Regions from separate parts of the Amycolatopsis cynarae genome, predicted to be linked through region 2. Evidence: riboswitches for the same ligand, from Rfam matches in the RefSeq annotation. Region 2 holds a riboswitch; the other holds the start of a gene.

Region 1 (3,399 bases), 2.9 Mb from region 2:
GATCAGCCCGCTGACCGAGACCGCCGCGGCGGTCGCCAGTGAGGCGGCCGCCAGCAGCAGCAACCGCACGCGCGCGGGGTGCAGCCCGAGCGACGCGGCTTCGGCGTCGCCCAGCGAAAGCACGTCCAGCAGCCGCCCGGACAGGCACAACACCACGGCGGCGAGGCCGATGTATGGTGCGGCGACCAGCACCTCGTGCCAGCCGGTCACGTTCAGCCCGCCGAGCATCCACGTGTAGACCTGGCGAATCGTCTCGGTCCTCAGCTGCTGCACGAAGGTCTGCACGGCGGACAGGAACGAGCCCACGGCCACCCCGGCGAGCAGCAGCGTCCCGGTCCCGGGGCGGCCGCCGCCCGTCCGGCCCAGCAGCCAGCTCAGCCCGACCCCGCCGATCGCGCCGAGGAAGGCGGCGGGCGGCACCCAGGCCCCGGCGTTCGGGGTGAGCACCACCACCAGGGTCGCCGCCATCCCCGCGCCCGCGGCGGCGCCCAGCAGGTACGGATCGGCGAGCGGGTTGCGGAACACCCCCTGGAAAGTCGCGCCGGACATCGCCAGCGCGGCCCCGACCAGCCCGGCGAGCAGGACCCTCGGCACCCGCAGCTGCCAGACGATCGCGGCTTCGCGGGCCGACAGCGGGGACTGCCCGCCCGTGACCTGCGCGACGAGCTCGCCGAGCACGCGGCGCCAGCCCAGATCGCCCGCCCCCGCCAGCACCGCGCACAGCAGCACGGCCGCCAGTACGAGCACGGCGATCACCACGGTGCGGGCCCGCAGGCGCGTCCGCACCGAGGCACGCCGGGAACGGATCACCGGGTGGCGGCCTGGGACACCGCGGTCGACACGGCGCGCACGAGTTCGACGATCCGCGGGCTCCAGCGGGAGGCGATGTCGTCGTCGAGCGTGAACACGCGGCCGTGCTGGACGGCGCTGAGCGTGTTCCAGCCGGGACGCGCCGCGACGGACTGCGCGTTCTGGCCGCAGCACTTGCTGTCCGCGAGGAAGACGAGATCCGGATCGGACTGGAGGATGCGTTCCGGCGACAGTTGCGGATAGCCGCCGGAGGCCGACGGATCGGTGCCGTCGGCGATGTTCGTCAGGCCGAACCGCTGCAGGATCTGGCCGAGGAAGGTGGCCGAGGTCGCGCTGTAGTAGGTCTGGTCGAGTTCGTAGTAGTAGCTCAGCGGTTTGGCGGGCTTCGGCGTACTCGCGATGATCCCGTCGACGTCCGCCCGCACCTGCCGGGAAAGGCTCTCGCCCTCCGCGCGGTGCCCGGTCGCCGTGCCGAGGTCGGCGAATTCCCGGTAGGCGTCGTCCAGGGTTTTGGCGTCGGGCATCACCAGGGTCTGCGCACCGATCTTCGCCAGTGCCGAGGAAAGCCCGTTGGTGTCGGCCGACACGACGACCAGGTCCGGGTGGTAGGCGGCGATGGCCTCCGGGTCCGGGCTCAGCGCGGCCAGCTTCGTGTGCGGGGCCTGTGCCGGGTAGTCCGAGGTCGAGTCGACCGCGACGACCTGCTTGCCCGCGCCGACCGCGAACAGCGTTTCGGTCGCCGACGGGGACAGGGACACGATCCGGGTGGGCTGCCGCTGGATGGTGAGGGAACCGATGGTGACCGGGAAGACCGCTTCCGTGTCCGGCGGGGCGGAGGAGTCGTGTTCCTGGGGGCGCGTGGCGCACCCGGCCAGCGTCAGCAATACCAGCAGCAGCGGCAGAAACCTGCGCGTCATACGAACCTCGGGGATGTTCGCCCGGCTCCGGTGCGCCTGCCACGCCGTGCCGTCCCCGGTCACGCCGCACCTCTGCGCCGGAGGCGGAATGGCGTCGACGCGGGGGCAGGCGACCTGGCTCGGCTTCGAACACCGTTCTCGTGTGTGTCCAAAGCCATCACAGTTGCGGCACAGCACCGGGTTCGCACCGGTTTCGCTGACCTCGCGTCGCTGGCCAACAGGCCGCTGACCAGCGTGAGGAACGCTACCACCGCCGACCCTGGTCCCGGGGCGGAAGGTTCACGTAGCCTTGAAAAGGTTAGCCGGGAGCTACACTGGGCTCGAGCTCCAACCGGTTTGAGCCCATCAGGAACGAAGTCGTTCGTCGCAGCCAGATCGTTACCGTTCGGATGAAAATCCACACTGCGAGAGGGTGCCCTCGTGTTTCCTGGGTGTTAAGGTCGCGCTAATCAGCGGGCCATCGTCGTCCCGAGCACAGCAAACCGGGGGAACTTTCCGAACTGAGCACGACGACGACGAAGGAGGTCCCCGCATGATCTTCTCCGCCAACCCTGGCAGGCAGGGTCTGTACGACCCCAGCACCGAACAGGACTCCTGCGGTGTTGCCATGGTGGCCGATATCCGCGGGCGACGCACACACGGCATCATCACCGACGGGCTGACGGCGCTCACCAACCTCGACCACCGCGGGGCCGCCGGCGCCGAGCCCACCTCCGGCGACGGTGCCGGCATCCTTCTCCAGCTTCCCGACGAGTTCCTGCGCGCGGTCACCGGGTTCCCGCTGCCGGAACCGGACGCGCACGGTCACCACCGGTACGCCGCCGGTATCGCCTTTCTGCCTGCCGAAACCGAGCGGCGCACCAAGGCCGTCGCCCTCATCGAGCGGCTCGCCGAGGAAGAAGACCTCGACATCCTGGGCTGGCGCGAACTGCCCACCGACGCCGACGGGGCCGACATCGGCCCGACGGCGCGGTCGGTGATGCCGCACTTCGTCATGCTCTTCGTGGCGGGCAAGGCGAACGCCGACGGTGTCCGTCCCGCCGGGATCGACCTCGACCGGCTGACCTTCTGCCTCCGCAAGCGGGTCGAGCGCGACAGCGTGTCCGCCGAATGCGGCACCTACTTCCCGTCGCTGTCCGCCCGCACCCTCGTCTACAAGGGCATGGTCACGCCCGAGCAGTTGCCCGCCTTCTTCCCCGACCTGCGGGACGAGCGGCTGACCAGCGCCATCGCCCTGGTGCACAGCCGGTTCTCCACGAACACCTTCCCGTCGTGGCCGCTGGCACACCCGTTCCGCTACGTGGCGCACAACGGTGAGATCAACACCGTGCGCGGCAACCGCAACCGCATGCGCGCCCGCGAGGCGCTGCTCGCTTCCGACCTCATCCCCGGCGACCTGACCAGGCTCTACCCGGTGTGCTCGGCCGACGCCTCCGACTCGGCCTCCTTCGACGAAGTGCTCGAACTGCTGCACCTCGGCGGCCGCAGCCTGCCGCACGCGGTGCTGATGATGATTCCGGAGGCGTGGGAGAACCACGCCACGATGGATCACGAGCGCCGGGCCTTCTACCAGTTCCACGCCAACCTGATGGAGCCGTGGGACGGTCCCGCCTGCGTGACCTTCACCGACGGCGCCCTCGTCGGCGCGGTGCTCGACCGCAACGGCCTGCGC
Region 2 (3,399 bases):
ACGGCGCGCAGGGCGAATACGACCACCTGGTGAGCCTCGAACTCGGCGGGGGGCCCGACGACCCCCGCAACCTGTGGGTGGAGCCGGGCACGATCCCGAATCCCAAGGACGCGGTGGAGAACAAGCTGCACGACGCCGTCTGCTCGGGCCTGATCCCGCTGGCCACCGCGCAGAAGGCGATCGCAGGCGACTGGGTGACCGCCTACGACGACGCCGGACTGCGCGTGGTGAACGGCAAGGTGTGCCTGCGCGACAACCCCTCCCGCTGCGCCACCCGCGGCGGCGACGGCACCGGGGAGTAGCGCGGCTCGACCCTGCCGGGGCCAGGGGCGTGCCCTCAAGGTGGCCTTGAGGGCATTGATGACCCTGAAGGCGACCTTCAGGGCACCCCGCCCCGGCCCGAGCGTGGGACTCGGCCGGCGGACCCGAGCCGACGGGACTTTGCCGAGGCCCTGGCCCTATTTGCTGTGAGGGGACCCCTCACGGCAATCCCCTGTGGAAGGCGGAGCGCGGGGTTCAGGGGGCGAGGCCACACCCCGCGGGGTTGAGGATTCGCTTCGTGGATGCCGGGTACCGGTCGAGCAGTGCGGCGGGCCGGATGGGGCGGGCGGTGAACCCGCCGCCGCAGTTGGGGCACACGCCGTGCAGCCGGACGTCGACACAGGTGCGGCAGAATGTGCACTCGAAGGTGCAGATCATCGCATCGGGCGAATCGGGCGGCAGGTCGGCGTCGCAGCATTCGCAGTTGGGCCTGATTTCGAGCACGGAAGGAACCGTACCGCCGCTGCGCCGTCCGTTCACCGGTTCGGCCGTAAAGGAGGTGGACAAGCGTCATGGTGACTCGCAGGAACATCCTCATCACGGGGGCCAGTTCGGGACTCGGCGAAGGGATGGCCAGGCAGTTCGCCGCGCGCGGCCGGAACCTGGCGCTGTGCGCGCGACGGCTGGACAGGCTCACCGCGCTGCGTGACCAGCTCCTCGCCGCGCATCCGGGGATCACCGTGTCCGTGCGCGCGCTGGACGTGAACGACCATCCGCGGGTCTTCGAGGTGGTCAAGGCGCTGGACGAGGAACTGGGCGGGCTCGACCGGGTGATCGTCAACGCCGGGCTGGGCAAGGGACAGCCGATCGGCACCGGCCGGTTCGACGCGAACCTGCAGACCGCGAACACCAACTTCACCGCGGCGCTCGCCCAGTGCGAGGCGGCCATGGAGCTCTTCCGCGCCCGCAACGCCGGGCACCTGGTGGTGATCTCCTCGATGAGCGCGATGCGCGGGCTGCCGCGCAATCTCACCACCTACGCGGCCAGCAAGGCGGGCGTCGCCGCGCTCGCCGAAGGCATCCGTGCCGACGTGCTGCGCAAGCCCATCACGGTCACCACGATCTACCCGGGCTACATCGCCACCGAGATGACCGGCCGCGCCGGGCGGACACCCCTGCTGGCCCCGGCGGAGAAGGCGATTCCGCTGCTGGTCAGGGCGATCGAACGGGAACCCGCCGAGGCGAAGGTCCCGGCATGGCCGTGGGTGCCGCTCGGTTTCCTCCTGCGGCACCTGCCGCTGGGCGTCGTCGCGAAGATGGGCTGAAGCGCTTTCCGGCACCGCCTGTGATCGGCGACCCGCTTTCTTGCCCTCTGTCGCATTCGATCCGTAAGGTGAACGGGCCGTGGTGCTCGGGAAGACCGGTGGGAAACCGGCGCGGCCCTCGCCACTGTGAAAACGGGAAGTTCCCGGCCCATGCCCCTGCGGGCAGCCACTGGACGCGCGAGCGTTCGGGAAGGCGGACCGGAAGCGTCGACCCGTCAGCCAGGAGACCGGCCACGGCACGTAGTGACCATCCACGAGGTGCTGGAAGGCGGTCTTTCGATGAGCACGTCCCCCTCCCTGTCCTGGCGCCGCCAGGACACCTACCGGACCGGCGGGCTGCTGCTGGTGGTGCTGTTGCTGCACGGGGCGGCGTTCGGCATCCTGGCCCTGCTGGTCGTGCCGCGCCACTACGCCGTGGGCACCCAGGTGTTCGGGTTCGGTCTCGGGGTGACCGCCTACACCCTGGGCATGCGGCACGCCTTCGACGCCGATCACATCGCCGCGATCGACAACACCACGCGCAAGCTGATGGCCGAGGGGAAGCGCCCGCTGTCGGTCGGGTTCTGGTTCGCCCTCGGCCACGCGAGCGTGGTCGTCGTCCTCGCGGTGCTGGTCGCGCTCGGCGCGCAGGGCGCGATGCGCTGGGCCGACGACTCCTCGGGCCTGCACCGGGTGCTCAGCACGATCTCCACCACCGCCTCCGGCGGGTTCCTCTACCTGATCGGGATCCTCAACCTCGTCGCGCTGATCGGCATCGGGCGCGTCTTCCGCGAACTTCGCCGGGGCCGGTTCGACGAGGCCGAGCTCGAGGCCCGGCTCGACTCGCGAGGGTTTCTGGCCCGTGTCCTGGGCAGGCTGACCCGGTCCATCCGGCGTCCCGGCCAGATGTACCTGGTCGGCCTGCTGTTCGGGATCGGGTTCGACACCGCCACCGAGGTGCTGCTGCTCGCGCTGGCCGGTTCCTCGGGCGCCGCCGGACTGCCCTGGTACGCGGTCGTGTGCCTGCCGCTGCTGTTCGCGGCGGGGATGAGCCTGTTCGACACGCTCGACGGCACGTTCATGAACTTCGCCTACCACTGGGCCTTCGCCAATCCGGTGCGCAAGGTCTACTACAACCTCACCATCACGGGGTTGTCCGTCGTGGTGGCGCTGGTGGTGGGGACGATCGAACTGGTCGGAGTGGCGAAGGCGGACCTGGGCTGGTCCAGCCCGGTCACCGACTGGATCGCGGGGCTGGACCTGGGCAACGTGGGATACCTCGTCGTCGGGCTGTTCGTCGTGGTGTGGGTGGTCGCGATCACCTACTGGCGCGTCGCCCGCGTCGAACACCGCTGGGGCGGCGAGACTTCCGCCTGAGCCAGGGTTTCCCGCAGCGGCACGTGGAGCTGGGCCGGTGCGACGACCACCGAGTCGGCGCCGGGCCGCCACGGGCCGCCCGCCACGTCCGTGACGAGCGCGCCCGCCTCGCGAGCGATCAGGGTCGCGCCGAGCAGGTTGCCGTCGTCGTGGCCGTACTGCCAGAACCCGTCGACGCGGCCGGAGGCAACGTCGGCGATCTGCCAGGAGGTGGGTCCCAGGTTGCGCACGGCTCCGGCGACGGGGAGGACCGCCGACAGCCCGGCCCCGGCGCGGGCGACGGCACCGAGGTCGTTCGCGGCGAAGGGGGGATGGCTGTTCGCGAGCAGGGTGGCGGCGAGTTCGGTCCTTTCCGACGGGCGGATCGGCACTCCGTTCCGGGTCGCGCCCGCGCCCTCGGCGGCGCGGTAGGTCTCGTCGAACGCGGGGCTGTGCAGCACGGACGCCACGGACCGGC

What was found. A riboswitch is a leader RNA that binds a small molecule or an ion and turns the genes downstream of it on or off. The one in region 2 is predicted to bind cobalamin.
Region 1: it holds a riboswitch for cobalamin, as region 2 does, so the genes downstream of both, ORV05_RS06005 (ABC transporter substrate-binding protein) here and nicT (Nickel transporter NicT) in region 2, are expected to answer to the same signal.

What each region holds. Positions count from the first base shown of each region.
Region 1 covers NZ_CP113836.1:1,212,280-1,215,678, forward strand. Annotated here, with positions in the region: gene ORV05_RS06000 (FecCD family ABC transporter permease) at 1-786, opposite strand, end outside; gene ORV05_RS06005 (ABC transporter substrate-binding protein) at 807-1,727, opposite strand; cobalamin riboswitch at 1,815-1,976, opposite strand; gene gltB (glutamate synthase large subunit) at 2,260-3,399, shown strand, end outside.
Region 2 covers NZ_CP113836.1:4,109,073-4,112,471, reverse strand. Annotated here, with positions in the region: gene ORV05_RS19670 (hypothetical protein) at 1-302, shown strand, start outside; gene ORV05_RS19665 (DUF1272 domain-containing protein) at 517-765, opposite strand; gene ORV05_RS19660 (SDR family oxidoreductase) at 834-1,586, shown strand; cobalamin riboswitch at 1,650-1,836, shown strand; gene nicT (Nickel transporter NicT) at 1,866-2,942, shown strand; gene ORV05_RS19650 (inositol monophosphatase family protein) at 2,888-3,399, opposite strand, start outside.